2 regions of the Oceanobacter sp. ABM4_470 genome follow, and region 1 is predicted to be linked to the other one. Evidence: riboswitches for the same ligand, from Rfam matches in the RefSeq annotation. Region 1 holds a riboswitch; the other holds the start of a gene.

Evidence for each region. Region 1 has a riboswitch for thiamine pyrophosphate ahead of thiC (phosphomethylpyrimidine synthase ThiC). Riboswitches for the same ligand answer to the same signal wherever they lie in the genome.
Region 2: another riboswitch for thiamine pyrophosphate. It lies ahead of ACXADJ_RS15285 (TonB-dependent receptor); the one in region 1 lies ahead of thiC (phosphomethylpyrimidine synthase ThiC).

The regions. Positions count from the first base shown of each region.
Region 1 covers NZ_JBSWTR010000001.1:1,589,740-1,597,589, forward strand. Annotated here, with positions in the region: gene thiC (phosphomethylpyrimidine synthase ThiC) at 1-1,588, opposite strand, end outside; TPP riboswitch at 1,786-1,890, opposite strand; gene ACXADJ_RS07050 (PaaI family thioesterase) at 2,091-2,540, opposite strand; gene ACXADJ_RS07055 (PaaI family thioesterase) at 2,537-3,076, opposite strand; gene ACXADJ_RS07060 (response regulator) at 3,646-4,020, shown strand; gene ACXADJ_RS07065 (hypothetical protein) at 4,022-4,639, shown strand; gene ACXADJ_RS07070 (GGDEF domain-containing protein) at 4,642-5,562, shown strand; gene ACXADJ_RS07075 (alpha-amylase family glycosyl hydrolase) at 5,683-7,302, shown strand; gene ACXADJ_RS07080 (prephenate dehydratase) at 7,454-7,850, opposite strand, start outside.
Region 2 covers NZ_JBSWTR010000001.1:3,452,768-3,460,617, forward strand. Annotated here, with positions in the region: gene ACXADJ_RS15265 (DUF2782 domain-containing protein) at 1-98, shown strand, start outside; gene ACXADJ_RS15270 (phosphotransferase) at 114-1,022, opposite strand; partial or broken gene pnuC (nicotinamide riboside transporter PnuC) at 1,033-1,691, opposite strand; gene ACXADJ_RS15280 (hypothetical protein) at 1,715-1,984, opposite strand; gene ACXADJ_RS15285 (TonB-dependent receptor) at 2,068-4,215, opposite strand; TPP riboswitch at 4,321-4,428, opposite strand; gene htpX (protease HtpX) at 4,923-5,804, shown strand; gene ACXADJ_RS15295 (hypothetical protein) at 5,792-5,965, opposite strand; gene ACXADJ_RS15300 (malic enzyme-like NAD(P)-binding protein) at 6,025-7,290, opposite strand; gene ACXADJ_RS15305 (HAMP domain-containing sensor histidine kinase) at 7,473-7,850, opposite strand, start outside.

The sequences.
Region 1 (7,850 bases):
CGTCGTCGTGCAGCTGCGCACCCGGGTGGCCTTTGGCCAAATCCGCCGCATGAGCCGCAATCCGATAGGCAATCAGGCCCTGCTTCACGTCTTCCTTGTTCGGCAAGCCCAGGTGTTCTTTTGGCGTGACGTAGCACAGCATGGCACAGCCATACCAGCCGATCATGGCGGCACCGATACCAGAGGTGAAGTGGTCGTAACCCGGAGCAATATCGGTTGTCAGAGGGCCAAGGGTATAGAACGGCGCTTCGTGACAGTGCTTCAGCTGCTCGTCCATGTTCTCCTTGATCATGTGCATCGGCACGTGGCCAGGGCCTTCGATGAAAGTTTGCACGTCGTGCTTCCAGGCAATTTTGGTCAGCTCACCCAGGGTACGCAGTTCGGCAAACTGGGCTTCATCGTTAGCGTCGGCAATCGAGCCCGGACGCAGGCCATCGCCCAGCGAGAAGCACACGTCGTAGGCCTTCATGATCTCGCAGATTTCCTCGAAGTGCTGGTAGAGGAAGCTTTCCTTGTGATGCGACAAACACCATTTGGCCATGATGGAGCCGCCACGGCTAACAATGCCGGTGACGCGCTTGGCGGTCAGCGGAATGTGGTGCAAGCGCACACCGGCGTGAATGGTGAAGTAATCAACGCCCTGCTCGGCCTGTTCAATCAGGGTGTCGCGGAACAGCTCCCAGGTCAGGTCTTCGGCAATGCCACCACACTTTTCCAATGCCTGATAGAGCGGCACGGTGCCAATCGGCACTGGCGAATTGCGCAGAATCCATTCGCGGGTTTCGTGAATATTACGACCGGTAGACAAGTCCATCACGGTGTCCGCGCCCCAGTGGGTCGACCACACCAGTTTTTCAACTTCTTCGGCAATCGAGGAAGTCAGCGCCGAGTTACCAATGTTGGCGTTCACCTTGGTGCGGAAGTTACGGCCAATAATCATCGGCTCGCTTTCCGGGTGGTTGATGTTGTTCGGAATCACAGCACGACCACGAGCCACTTCGTCACGGACAAATTCCGGCGTGATGATTTTGGGAATGTTCGCGCCCCAGCTTTGGCCCGGATGCTGGCTCGCCAGCGCCTCGTCCATTTGCGCCTCGGCCAGTCCGAGGTTTTCACGAATGGCGATGTATTCCATCTCGGGCGTGATGATGCCCTGACGGGCGTAGTGCAGCTGGGTCACGTTTTTGCCAGCCTTGGCCTTGCGAGGGTGACGCTCAACCTTCATGCGCCAGTCTTCAAAACGCAGATCATTTTCTCGAGCCTGACTGAAGGCCGACGATGGCTGCTCCAGCACATCGGTGTCATCCCGTGCTTCAATCCAATGCTGTCGGAGGGCTGGCAAACCTTTGGTCAAATCCGGCGTAAAATCCGGGTCGGAATAAGGGCCAGAGGTGTCGTACACACGCACAGGCGGGTTGTATTCGGTTTCTGCGGTTTCCGGGTCCGGGCCCAGCAGCGTTGGAGACAGTTCAATTTCACGCACGCCTACCTTGACGGTTTCGTGGGCACTTGCCATCGCCAGATACAACTTGCTGGATGCAGGGTAGCTCAAACGCTCCATTTCCGACTTGGTCAGCGGCGATGGCATGGCATTTTTCGACGTGTGTTGGCGATTATTGTTTTGTGACGGTGTTTCGGCAGAAGCCATACTTGATTCCTCTCTTCAAACGGTTGAAAGGATCAGGCAGGCAGCGATTCAGAAAGAAAGCGGGATTGGCAGCGAGGCTGGAGTGCCTGTCGGCGCGAGCCGATGCTGACCATCATCCGAAGCCGGAGCGAACGCCCCGACAAATCGTCTCTGTTTCCTACGCTGGCACTAACCAGATCAGGTTCAACGGGACCCGCTATTGCGATCTCAGCCTCTTGTTCGAGGCACCCCGACAGAATGTTTTTTTATGCTAGGGGATAAATTCGCCCAGGGCAATAGCCTATTTTTGAACTGCCAACTAATAACTTTTAGGCAACAGTAGTCCCGTAATCAAGCTCAAAATCAAACGGCAGTACGGTTCAAGAACGCTTAAAAAAATCGAATAATTGAACCGCTTGTGTGGACGCCAGAACGCTGAAAATCAACCCAGAGAATGGCTACTTCAGTCGCCACTTTGCAGCAGAAAATGCGCTCTGGCAGTCGCGATTGGACTGTCGCGTCGGGTTTGCCAGGCCGTGATCGCCACATTGGCTACCCGATTGCCCTGACGCCATACCTGACACTCAGCCCAGGTATCGCGATCTTTGCCCGCTCGTATATAATCCAACGAAAAATCAATCACCTTCGGCATGGTAACGGGCTGATTTTTTATCAAAAGTTGCAGCGCCGCCGCCAATTCCATAAAGCCACCGATCACTCCGCCATGAATGGCGGGCAGCAATGGGTTACCAATATTTTCCGGGTTGCGAGGCAGATGAAACAGCAGCTCATCGCCAACGCCCTGTACTTTCATACCAATGGTTCTGGAGTACGGAATGGCATCAGCCAACTTCTGGAAGTCGTTGTCTTGCTGCACCTGTTGCACCAACTCGGCCATGGATACACGTGTCATACGTTACCTCCTTGTTGATCCAATTTGGGCGTTGGCGATTGCGCACTGGCGAGGGTTTCCCGAGCCTGAGCCACCAAGTGGTCGATATGCACATCGATTCGCATAAACGATGCAGTTGCTTTAGCCACCAGCAGGCCATCGCCACTCTGTTTCACTTCGCAATCAACAAATACGACGTTGTCTGTTACACGAGTCACCCGCGCCTCAGCCAGCAGATCGTGGCCTGCCTGGGCAGAACGCATGTAGTCGACTCGTAAATCCAGTGTTGGACAGAGTTCATAACCCGGCAGCGCATTAAACACTGCGCCGCCGCAACAGGTATCCATCAAGGTGGTCAGGCAGCCACCATGCACAACACCGGTATCCGGGTTGCCAATAATGGCATCGCTGTAGGGCAAACGCAGGGAAGCGAAATCCGGCTCAGCGGCTTCAACGGTGATGCCCAGTTTGCGGCAGTGCGGCAACACACCAACAAACTGCTGACTGGCCCAAAAGCGCTCTTCAGGGGTTTTCTGACTGTTCTTATTATTTCCCATAAATACACACGAATAGCTTATTAATGAGTACCAGGCACAATACGCCTGCGATGTTATCGGCGCAAGCGCTTAACTCCCTGCTCAACAACGCTCCCCGCTCACCGTTCAGAGCAACCGCGTGATTCGTCAACCATACGTTACGTCAGACAGCCGGGTAAGGACCCCTGAATAACTCTGCACTGCTCTCGGCTCTGGCTTCCTGCTTCGCCCTACCTCCTGCATCCATGCAGTCGTGCGCGAGTCCTGCAGGTTGTCATTGGCTCTTTACAACACCCCCGCGGCGAATGCAGCGAAATGGCTAGACCTTTCCAAATCGGGCCGCGCAGGTTCGCCAACACCGTTCTGGCGGGCTGCAGGCCGCGCCCGAAGGGGATGGCAGGGCATTGCTGACTCTGTGTCGCTGATTTTTGACTTGATCCGTCAGACCTGCAAATCAGCTTCGTGATTCAGCGTCGCCCTGTCATCCAGAGCGGGCACCGAGTAATTCAGAGGGTCCTTGAGTTTGCAAAATTGGCTTGGCCAGCTACTACTTAAGGTACTACCTATGACCTGATCCAGACGAAAAACCTATGGCAACCAACATACTCATTTGCGATGACTCCAGCTTTGCCCGCAAGCAGATGGCCAGAGCGATCCCGACGGGCTGGGACGTTGAGGTGCATTTTGCGACAGATGGCGTGGAAGGCGTCCAGGCCATCCGCGAAGGCAGAGGCGAAGTGGTGTTTCTGGATTTGACCATGCCCAACATGGATGGCTACGGCGTACTCGAGACCATTCGCAAGGAAGACCTCCCAGCCATGGTGATCGTGGTCTCTGGTGACATCCAGCCAGACGCACAGGAGCGTGTGATGGGACTTGGCGCAATGGCGTTTGTTAAGAAGCCGATTGATGCTGCCAAGGCAGAAGCGGTACTCACCGAATACGGCATTATGACCCGGGCCTGATATGACGACTCCTCCTATTGTCACACTCAGCGACGACCAGCGAGATTGCTACCAGGAGCTGACCAACGTTGCCATGGGCCAGGCGGCTGATCGCCTTGCCCGCTTGCTGGACAGCTATGTTGTCCTTCCGATCCCGAAAGTAAACCTGATTGAAATCAGCGATTTACGCATGGCCATTGAAGGGGCTCAGGAAGAAGATGCGGTATCGGCCGTTTGTCAGGGCTTTATTGGCTCCGGTATCGCTGGTGAAGCCTTGATGCTGTTCAACGACACCAGCTTTACCGACCTCGCTCGTCTCACCAACTACCCCGGCGAGCTAACGCATCAGGCGCAGCTGGAAATTTTGATGGACGTCAGCTCCCTGTTAATAGGAGCCTGTATTCAGGGCATTGGTGAGCAGCTGGAAATTCATTTTAACCAGGGCCACCCGGTGGTGCTGGGGCAGCACTGCAACGTCAATGACATTCTGAACGTCAGCAATCAAAAATGGCGGCGTACGTTGGCCATCGAAATTCACTACACCATGGAAGCGGTGAATGTTGACTGCGACCTGTTGCTGCTGTTCACCGAAGACTCCGTACTGCGACTTAACCACGTAATCGACTTCTTGCTGGATTAACTATGACGAATCCCAACATTGATCTGGGCGACATCCATTGGTTGATGGATATTCTTCAGAATATCGACGTTGGCCTGGTGGTTCTCGACAAGGAATACAACATCCAGCTTTGGAATGGCTTTATGGACAGCCACAGTGGCATCAGTCCGCAAAATGCCAAGGGCGAGAATCTGTTTACACTGTTTCCCGACATCCCGGAAGCCTGGTTCCGCAAGAAAGCCGAGCCCGTGTTTCAGCTGAAAACGCGCACCTTCACGATCTGGGAACAGCGCCCTTACCTGTTCCATTTCAAGAATTATCGCCCCATTACCGGTCGCGCCACCTTCATGTACCAGAACACCGCAATCATTCCTCTGGAGTCGATTGACCGTCAGATCCATCACATTTGCGTCATCATCTATGACGTTACCGACGCGGCACTGGGCAAGGAAGAAGCCCACAAGCTGGGCGTTGAAATCAACAAGCTGACTCGGGTTGACCCGGAGACCGGGCTGATGACCACGGATGCCTGGCACGAAGAAATCAGCCGCGAACTGGCGCGAGTGCACCGCTCAGAAATGCCAAGCTGCATCGCCCTGCTCGATCATTCCCAGCTGGCGATTGATGCCGACGCCATGAAAAAAGCCTATGCCCTATTGGCAAGATCATTGCGCCAGACCGATCTGGCCTGTGTGCCTCAGTCGGGTCAGGTCGCTGTTTTGCTGCCCGCCAGCGACGAAGGGGATGTACGCTTTTTTGCTGAACGTATTCGCAAGACCATTGGCCGTCAAATCCCCGAATTCCGTGACCATACCCGCATTGGCATCGCCCGGGCGCTGGACACCTTCAACAACGCCAATGAATGGCTGCAAGCGGCCGATGCCGCCTGCACTGCCGCAGCCACTACCGACGACCAACTTCAGATTCATACCCCTGATAACTAAGCTGCGCAGAGTTATTCAGTCAGTCCCTGGAACCCCAAGTCTCATAACTGAAAGCCTTCATTCATGCCGCTGTCACAGCGGCAAACTAACGTCGATGTTTTGATTCAGGATGAGAAAAACATGAGCTGGTGGAAAGAAGGCGTTATTTATCAGATATATCCACGCAGCTTTCAGGACTCCAATGCCGATGGCATCGGTGACATCCGCGGTATCATTCAACGATTGGATTACCTCAACGACGGCAGTCCGTCCTCGCTGGGGGTGAGCGCCATCTGGCTTTGCCCTGTTTACCCGTCACCACAAGCGGATTTCGGCTACGACGTTGCCGACTATCTCAACATCGATCCTTGCTACGGCACCCTTGCCGACCTTGATGCACTCATTGAAGCCGCCCACAGCCGCAATATCCGCGTCATTATGGATATGGTGCTGAACCACACCTCCGAACAGCACCCTTGGTTTCAGCAAAGCCTGCTTGGCGATCAGGGCGACAAGCAGGACTGGTACATCTGGCATGAGGGCCGTCAACGCCCTACCAACTGGGAATCCTGCTTTGGCGGTTCGGGCTGGAACTGGAGTGAACAGCGTCAGGCCTGGTACTACCATTCGTTCTTGCCCCAACAACCGGACCTTAACTGGCGCAATCCAGCGGTGGTAGATGCCGTCAGAAACGTGTTGGAATTCTGGATGGAGCGCGGCATCGACGGCTTCCGGCTCGACGTGGTGAATTATTACTTCAAGGATCAACAACTGCGCAACAACCCGGTCGACTGGTTCAAAATTGCACGCCCCTACGACAGACAGCGCCACCTGCACGACAAGGACCAGCCAGAAATGCACGAAGCGCTGCAAGCCATGCGGCAATGGGTGGAGCAATACCCTGAACGCATTCTGATCGGCGAGGTGTTTACCGGCGACGAAGACAATTGCCAACTGGCGGCCAGCTATTGTGGCCGTGATGACCAACTGCATCTGGCATTTAATCTGGAGTTCTTGCATTGTCGATTTGACGCCAGCGCCTTTAAACGTGCCATCAAACGCTGGAACGAGGCACTGGGCAAACACAACTGGCCTTGCTACACCCTTAGCAATCACGATGTAAAACGACACATCAGCCGCTACGCCGCCAGTGAACGCACGCCGTGGCGCGCGCGCCTGCTTGCGGCCATGTTGCTCACCCTGCGCGGCACGCCGGTGTTGTATTACGGCGAGGAAATCGGCATGCCCGAGCAGCGCGTGCCCCGCAAACAGCTGCAAGACCCGGTTGGCCTGCACTACTGGCCACTGTTCCCCGGCCGCGATGGTTGCCGTCGACCGATGATGTGGTCAAAGCCAAACAGCTTTACCTCAGCAACCACAAGCTGGCTGCCAGACGACGCCGAAAGCGAACACACGGTCGTCAATCAGGAATACAACCCGGGCAGTTTACTGAACTGGTATCGCACCCTGATTTGGCTGCGGCATCAATACCCCGCCCTCAGTAAGGGCAGCATAAAACTGCTGGAAAGCCACCCGGATATTCTTGCCTGGGAGCGCTGCCACAACGACCAACGTATTCTGGTGCTGCTGAACTTCAGCAATCGCTATGTTGAGGTCAACATCCATCGACAGATTCTCGACAACTTGTTGGCCAATAGCTACGACGACATTCGAACGCCCGAAGGCAATCTCAGCCTTCAGCCGCTGCAAGCACTGGTGGTGTGTTTGCCAGACGATTTTCCCCAGCGGGCGGTGATTTAATACTGAAACCCAGGGACCCTCTGAATAACTCTGCGCAGCTCTGTCATCCAGAGCGGGCACCGAGTTATTCAGAGGGTCCCCAGGAAGGAATGCGCACCCGCCACCCTGCGTTCAACACGGTAAGGCAGCGGGCGCAATAAGAGGACAGCGATCAGGCGAACAGCTGGTCGCGGAAAGAATGAGACGGGTAAATGCCAAAGATACGGATATCACGGGCAAAGTAAGCCAGTTCGTTCAACGCCAACTGCATCGCAGGGTCTTGCGGGTGGCCCTGAATATCCACATGAAACAAGCTCGCTTCCATGCTGCTGCCGTCGACATAGCTTTCCAATCGCAGCAAGTTCAGGCCGTTAGTGGCGAAGCCGCCCAGCGCCTTGTACAGCGCCGCTGGAATGTTCCGAACGGTAAACAGCAAACTGGTGATGTAAACCACATCCGGTTCACGCTCTTCGTGTTGATGATCACGGGCAAACACCAGAAAACGGGTGGTATTGCCCATCACATCCTGAAAGTTGTCGTGCACCACCTCCAGGCCGTACAAATCCGCT
Region 2 (7,850 bases), 1.9 Mb from region 1:
CCTACTATCTGGTGCCGTCACCGGATGACGACCAGAACCTGATGCGCCGCGACAACCCCGACATTACGGTGCCGAAATGGGTGATTTTCCGCTGGTAAGTCAGATCAGCGATTTCAGACCAGGGATTGCAGTGCGGTGCGCAGCTCACGGGCGTTCCAGATGCCCTGAGCGCCGTACCAGAGGCTGTTCAGACAGGCCAACTGACGGTTGGCTTGTTGCCAGTCAGACTGTTCCGGATCGATGCCAAGGTCGACCAGCAGCATGGCTTGTTCGGCAGGGTTGCCTTCCGACATCTGTACCAGACTGGCGATGTCCCACAGCGGATGACCCACTGTGGCGTACTCCCAGTCGATCAGTCGCCATTGGTTGTTCGACCACTTCCAGTTGTCCGGATTGGGGTCCATATGGCACAGCGAACGCTCCGGCCCGGGCAGTTCGGCCATGCCCGCTTGCAGTTGCTGTTTAAGCTGCTGCCAGTCGCTGTTCCAGCGCCCTTCCAGACGCTGTTCAATGGCCTGCCAATACACCTCGGCCTTGGCGCACACATCCATCACTTCCAGACCAAAATGCCATTCGCTGGTCAGCGGCAGGTCATGCAGGCTGTGCAGACGTTGTTGCAGCTGTGGCCAGGGCTGATGCCCCTGTTTCAGCACGTCACGTAGCGACGGGCCATCGAGGTATTCCACAATCCAGTACACATCGTCCGGGCAGCGGTACAACACCCGCGGTGCCAGACCGGCTTCCGCCGCTCTTTGCTGAATGAAGTATTCGTGGTCGCGACGGATATCCAGGTCGCCGGAGTTGGCGGCGTTGATGCGGATTACCCAGCGCTGTTCGTTAACGCTGAGCAACCAGCTCTGATTGGTCAGGCCGCCGCACAGTGGCCGCAGCTGATTGGGCTGCGGTGGTTGTTCAAGCAACTGCCAGAGTCTCGAGTCAGACAACACCTCAGACAACACGTCAGCCGACTGGTGTGTGCTGGCAGCGGCTTGCTGCGCGGACAGCAGAGTAGAAGAAGGCATTAATTCGATATCAGGCTGACTGACCCAGCGCCAGATCCTCCTGCTGACTGCGGTAGTCTTTCAGCCACAGCCAGAAACCGCCAACGGCCAGCACCACGTAAATGGCCATCAGGAAGGCGGTTGGGTACAGTCCACGGTCGATGTACAGGTAAATCGCCACGGCATCGATGACCACCCAGTAGATCCAGTTTTCCAGTACCTTACGAGTCACCATCCAGGTGGTAATCACTGCCCCCAGGTGGTGAAGGAGTCCAGATACGGCAGCGCCGCCGAGGTGTTTTCCGTCAGCAGGTAGCCGCTGGTAAAGGTCAGCACGGCGATCGCCAGTAGCACCAAAGCATGCTGTTTAAAACCCCAGCTTTGCACCGGCAATGGTGTTGAATCGGCGCTTGAGGCCTTACCAGCACTGCTGTTACTGCCCGAACGCCAGGCCCACCAGCCGTATACCGCCATGACCAGATAGTAGACATTAAGTGCCGATTCCATCACCAGACTGACATCCCAGAACAGCCAGCTAAAAATGGCGGTACTGCCAAACGCGGCATACCAGCAGAGGTTATTCTGGCGCATGGCGAACACCAGATAGGCAACGCCGAGAATCACAGCAATCCATTCGGCCATGCTCTGGGCGGCAAAGCCTTCAACGATGGCATTTACGATATCAGTCATAGTCAGTATCCGGGGTGGAGAAATCAGCCGTGGGGTTTCAGTGCAGGGTCGAGGTTAACCCCCGGGATCATCTTGTAGACAAAGATGGCCTTGCCGTAAGTTTCGAACGAGCGCTTCATTTCGGCACTGATGGTGTTCATCACCAGGTCGTATTCACCAAACACCTGAGTGCTCATGGTGTTGCACTCCACCACCAGGCCTTCTACCGCTTGCAAGCGTTCGATAAACGCCTTGATGGCCGGTTTGTATTCGTCAGCCAGTGGGTATTTGCTGATATCAACGGAAAGCTCCATAGCGGGCTCCTTGCAAGGTTGGGTGTATCGATGGGGTGCCCGGCTGGCTACAGTATGCCTCCCGCCGGGCGTCTGATTCCGCATCAGAAGTAGTATTTGCCTTCTACGCCAAACAACCGTGGGGTGCCGTACTGCACCCAGCGCTCATTGGTATAGCCATCACGCGGGTCATTACCGAAGTGGAAACCACGCACTTCGTAATCAACGTTGGTCAGGTTACGGCCATACAGCGCCAGTTGCCACTGGCTGGCATCGTAGCCAATACGCGCATGCCACAGCTGGTAGGCGCTGGATTTTTCGTTATGGCTGTCGGACAGGTAGAAGCTGTCCTTGGCTTCCTGCTCTACCGTCAGGCTGAAGCCGTTACCCAGCAGGTAGTTCAGACGGTTGGTGAAGCTGTATTCCGGCGACTGAGCCTGCTCGCGGCCGTTCATGCTGAACGTGCCATCGTCGGTTTCATACTGGTAGTCGAGGAATTCGGTTTTCAGGTAACCACCGGAGAAAGTCCAGTCAACTTGCTCGGAGAGTGCCAGGTCGAACTCCACTTCTACACCGTAGTTCTGACCTTCAGCCGCGTTGGCCAAGTAATCCTGGAAGGTGAAACCACCGCTTTCGTTTGGAATCGCGTACGAGCTTTTCACCTGCTGGTCCTTACGCAGGATATAAAACGCGGCAACGCGGGTTTGCAGGCGGTCGTTGAGGCTGCTGGATTTCAGACCGGCTTCCCAAGCGTAATTGTATTCGGTATCGAAGGTGCGGTTGGCTTCGCTGATGTCCGGGTCGGTGTTCACGCCACCGGCTTTGAAACCACGGGCCAACGAGGCATAGGCCAGCTGGTTCTCGTTGAGCAGGTATTCGGCGGTGATTTTACCGCCCCAAAGGTTCTCGGTGCGATCTTCATCAATGCTGTTGCTGTCGTTGTAGTCGGTCGACCAGCGCTCGGCACGCAAGCCCAGAGTCAGACTCAGCTGTTCATTGATGACGCTGCTCAGCTCGCCGTAAAGCGCCTGGGATGCGGTCTCCAGTTTGCTGTCGAACGGGTCCTCCCAGGTGTATTCCCGATCCAGTGATTCGTCCCGGCTCATGCGGTAGTAGCCCACCACCCAATCAGTGCTATCGCCAAACAGACGGCCTTGCTCGGATGAGGTCAGGCGCAGGTCCAGTTCACGACGCTGATAGTCACGCAGGTAACGGTCGGTAGACGAGTAGCCATCGATATCCGCCAGACACTCCCCCTGGGTGGTATCACACGGGTCCGGTGTATACACAGGGTCGTCAGACATCCAGATGTACTGGCCGTAGGCCCAGTCTTCGTCGTAGCTGTATTCGGTATCCGAGTTGCTGCCAGACAGATGGACACGCAGGTCGAAGGCGTCAGCGGCTTCGGAAGTCCAGGTCAGCGCGGCAGCGTTGGTGTTCTGCACGTCCTTGCCCGGCTCATCGGAATAGGTGGTACGGGTATTATCCAGCGAGAAACCGTCGTAGCCGTTATCCACGTTAATACGCAGCAGGGTCAGATCGAGCTGGTTGCGAGCGTTCAGCTCCACCGCGGCTTTCAGACGCAGCAGCTGCTCGTCGATGTTCTGGGTATCGTCACGATCCAGATACGCATTGCGCATATAGCCATCGGAGGTGTTTTTGTGGGCCGCCAGACGCAGTTTCACCTTGTCGGATACCGCACCGGATACCGCCGCCCCCAGGGCGCGGGTGTTGTAGTTGCCCAGCTTGCCGCTGACCATGCCTTCAAATTCATCGGTCGGAGCGTTGCTTTCAATATTGATCATACCGGCCAGTGCGTTGGCACCAAAACGGGTGCCTTGCGGGCCACGCAGTACTTCTACCTGCTGCACATCAAACAGGCCAGCACCACCGCCCAAACCGGTCATGTCGATGCCGTCCACACGCAAACCCACCGACGGGTTCACCGGGTCGACAAACTGGCTGCGCTCACCAATACCGCGAATCTGGTAGTAACGGCCACGGGACGCGCCGGAACTGAAGTTCACGTTGGGGGCCAATGACAGCACGCTTTCCAGATGATCGGCGGAACGCTCTTCAATGGCTGCCGCGCCAACCACGGTGGTGGCTTCCGGAATGGTTTGCACATCGGCCTGACGGAAGTCGGCGGTCACCACCACTTCTTCGTCAATGTTATCCACAGTGCTTGCCTGAACTGGCAAGGCAACGGCGGCAGTCAGTGCTACTAACAAGGGAGATTTCTGGAACTTCACTGGGGTCAATCCTCTTTAATACTGAGCAAAAGGAGACCCGGTTCAGACGGAACTGCGTAGGTGATTGCGTCAGGCAACCGCTAGAAAAAACCGAACTGCCGCAGAGCTGCGACACTCGCCCATTCCTACGCCGGTACTAACCGGATCAGGTTCTAGGGGTTTATGCCGATAGCAAGTCTCAGGCTACAAAGTGAGCCACCCCCTGGGACGGGCGCAATTATACAGTTTTCGGCCGACAGGCCAAGATTTATACAGGGTTGTACACGCTGACCGGGGAAAACGACTATTCCCCCTGAGAATCGACGGTCACTACGGTGTAGGGGACATCTATTTAATCCGGTGCTCACTCTGGGCTACCGGGTGGTTTCGAATCACGAAGCCGAGTTGCAGGCCTGACGGGTCAAGTCAAAAGTCGGCGACACAGAGTCGAGATCATCCGGCAGCCCCCGCAGGGCGCGGGTTGCCGCCGCCCAGTGCGGTGTTGACGAACTTGAAAAGACTCGACCGGACAGGTTCGTCATTTCGCTGCATCCGTCGCCTTGCACTGAACAACGGCAACACTCGCGCAGAGCCGTGCAGGATTAAATAGATGTCCCCTGTAGCGACAGGCGTCATCAAATTCCACTTGAATTCCGCAGTAAAAGACTCAATTTTATAGTCATAGATTTCGTGATTAAGCGCTTATAACAACTCGGGAGAATCCGCTCATGTTGCGCATTGCATTATTCCTGGCCACTAACCTGGCCGTTATTTTTATTGCCAGCATTACGCTGCGATTATTGGGCTTCGAAGGCTACATGAACGCCCAGGGGCTGAACTTCGGTGCCTTGCTGGTGTTCTGTCTGGTGTTCGGCATGGTCGGCTCGTTTATTTCCTTGCTGCTGTCCAAGTGGATGGCCAAGAAAGGCATGAACGTGCAAATCATCGACTCACCGCAGAACGCCGGTGAGCAATGGTTGCTGAGTACAGTACAGGAGCTGTCTCAGAAAGCCGGTATCAAAACCCCGGAAGTGGGTATTTTTGCATCTCCGGCGCCTAACGCGTTCGCCACCGGCTGGAACAAGAACGACGCACTGGTGGCAGTTTCCACCGGTTTGCTGCAACGCATGGACAAAGAACAGGTAAAAGCCGTGCTGGGCCACGAGATTGGTCACGTAGCCAACGGTGACATGGTGACACTGGCGCTGATTCAGGGTGTGGTGAACGCCTTTGTGATGTTCTTCGCCCGCATCATCGGTAACTTCGTCGACAAGGCGATTCTGAAGAACGAAGACGGCCCTGGTATTGGTTTCTTCGTTGCGACTCTGGTTTCTGAACTGGTGCTGGGTATTCTGGCCTCGTTCATTGTTGCCTGGTTCAGCCGTCGTCGTGAGTACCGTGCCGATATCGCCGGTGCCGACCTGGTCAGCCCGGTAGCTATGATCAGCGCATTGGCGGCGTTGCAGGACGCCTACGACCAACCGTCCGAGCTGAACGGCGAACTGGTGGCCTTTGGTATTCGTGGTGAAGGCAAGCTGTCTGCACTGGCGGCGTCCCACCCACCACTGCCAGACCGTATCAACGCCCTGAAGCAGCGTTACGGCGTGTAATTCGTCTGGCGTCTGGCGTCTGGCGTCTGGCGTCTGGCGTCTGGCGTCTGGCGTCTGGCGTCTGGCGTCTGGCGTCTGGCGTCTGGCGTCTGGCGTCTGGCGTCTGGCGTCTGGCGTCTGGCGTCTGGCGTCTGGCGATCAACATCGTAAACGCCAGACACAAAAAAACCGCCACTCTTGCGAGGGGCGGTTTTTTATTACCCGAAAGTCAGGTCGCAGATCAAACGTCAGCGATGGACTTCAGTGGGTAGTTGGCAGGCAGTTCGGAAACGCCAGCAACACCGGTTTCGATTGCAGCTTGAGCAACGGCACCGGAAACAACACCCAGCAGACGGGAATCAACGGCTTTAGGAATGATGTAGTCCTTGCCGAATTCCAGAGAGTCCAGACCGTAAGCGTCCAGAACTTCCTGAGTCACAGGCTCTTTCGCCAGCGCAGCCAGTGCCTTGGCAGCAGCCAGTTTCATTTCTTCGTTGATGCGCTTGGCACGTACGTCCAGAGCACCACGGAAGATGAATGGGAAGCCCAGTACGTTGTTTACCTGGTTAGGGTAGTCAGAACGGCCAGTTGCCATGATGGCGTCTGGACGTGCTTCTGCAACGATCTCCGGCATGATTTCCGGAACCGGGTTGGCACAAGCGAAGATGATCGGGTTTTCAGCCATGGTAGCGATCTGTTCGCCAGTTACCATGTTTGGACCAGACAGACCCAGGAAGATGTCGGCACCGTTCAGTGCGTCGTCGATGGTGCGCTTGTCGGTATCAACAGCGAACATGGACTTGTACTGGTTCAGGTCGTCACGACCGCTGTGGATCACGCCTTTACGGTCACACATGAAGATGTTTTCTGGCTTCATACCGGCCAGGATCATCAGCTTGGAGCAGGAGATCGCTGCAGCGCCAGCGCCCAGTACGGCCATTTTGGCGTCTTCGATCTTCTTGCCAACCACTTCCAGTGCGTTCAGGGCACCGGCAACGGTCACAATCGCAGTACCATGCTGGTCGTCATGGAATACCGGAATGTCACACTGCTCGATCAGGGTGCGTTCGATTTCGAAGCACTCAGGAGCCTTGATGTCTTCCAGGTTGATGCCACCGAAGGTGTTGGCAATGCGACGTACGGTGTCGATGAACGCTTGTGGGCTTTCGCTTTCCACTTCGATATCGATGGAGTCAACGCCAGCGAAACGCTTGAACAGCAGGGACTTACCTTCCATTACTGGCTTGGAAGCCAGCGGACCCAGGTCGCCCAGACCCAGAATCGCAGTACCGTCAGAAATTACGGCAACCAGGTTACCCTTGGCGGTGTATTTGTAGGCATTCTCAGGATCGGCGGCAATTTCCTTTACCGGCTCAGCCACACCTGGGCTGTAGGCCAGTGACAGGTCGCGAGAGGTCGCTGCAGGCGTGCTCAGCTCAACGCTGATTTTGCCTGGCTTTGGAAATTGATGGTAATCCAGAGCTGCTTGCTTGAAATCTTCTGACATAGTGCTCATCCAGTCGTTTTTTGTGTTGTGAATACCTCACGACCGCTGCCTAACACCATTGTCTAACTGGACAGCGGGCAAAGAGGGGCATCTTTAATAACAAAAAGAAATTGGCTTTTCCACTAAATCAATGGAAATGGTGACTATAAGCAGAACAGACATTTATGCCCATTTTTCACAGCTCAGTTGGTAGAAGTACCTACAGGGAAGCGTAATGTCACTCTTAGTCCCGGTTCGCAATTGCGGGCATATACATTTCCTGAATGGAGTTCCGCCACGCGATAAACCAGCGCCAGACCAAGGCCGTAACCGGAATCAGAGCCGATTTTGGGACTGCGAGCCGGGTCAATCTGGGTAAATGGCGTGAAAATACGCTCCAGCATGTCGTCTGGCACCCCTGGACCCTGATCCTGAACCGAGATTTCGACCCACCGTTCGTGCTGTTGCACGCTCAGGGTCAGCACACCGCCTTCTGGCGAAAAACGGATGGCATTACGCAGCAGGTTGTCGACCGCCCGCTCTACCAGCATCCAGTCCCAGTGGCAGGCATCAAGATCGGT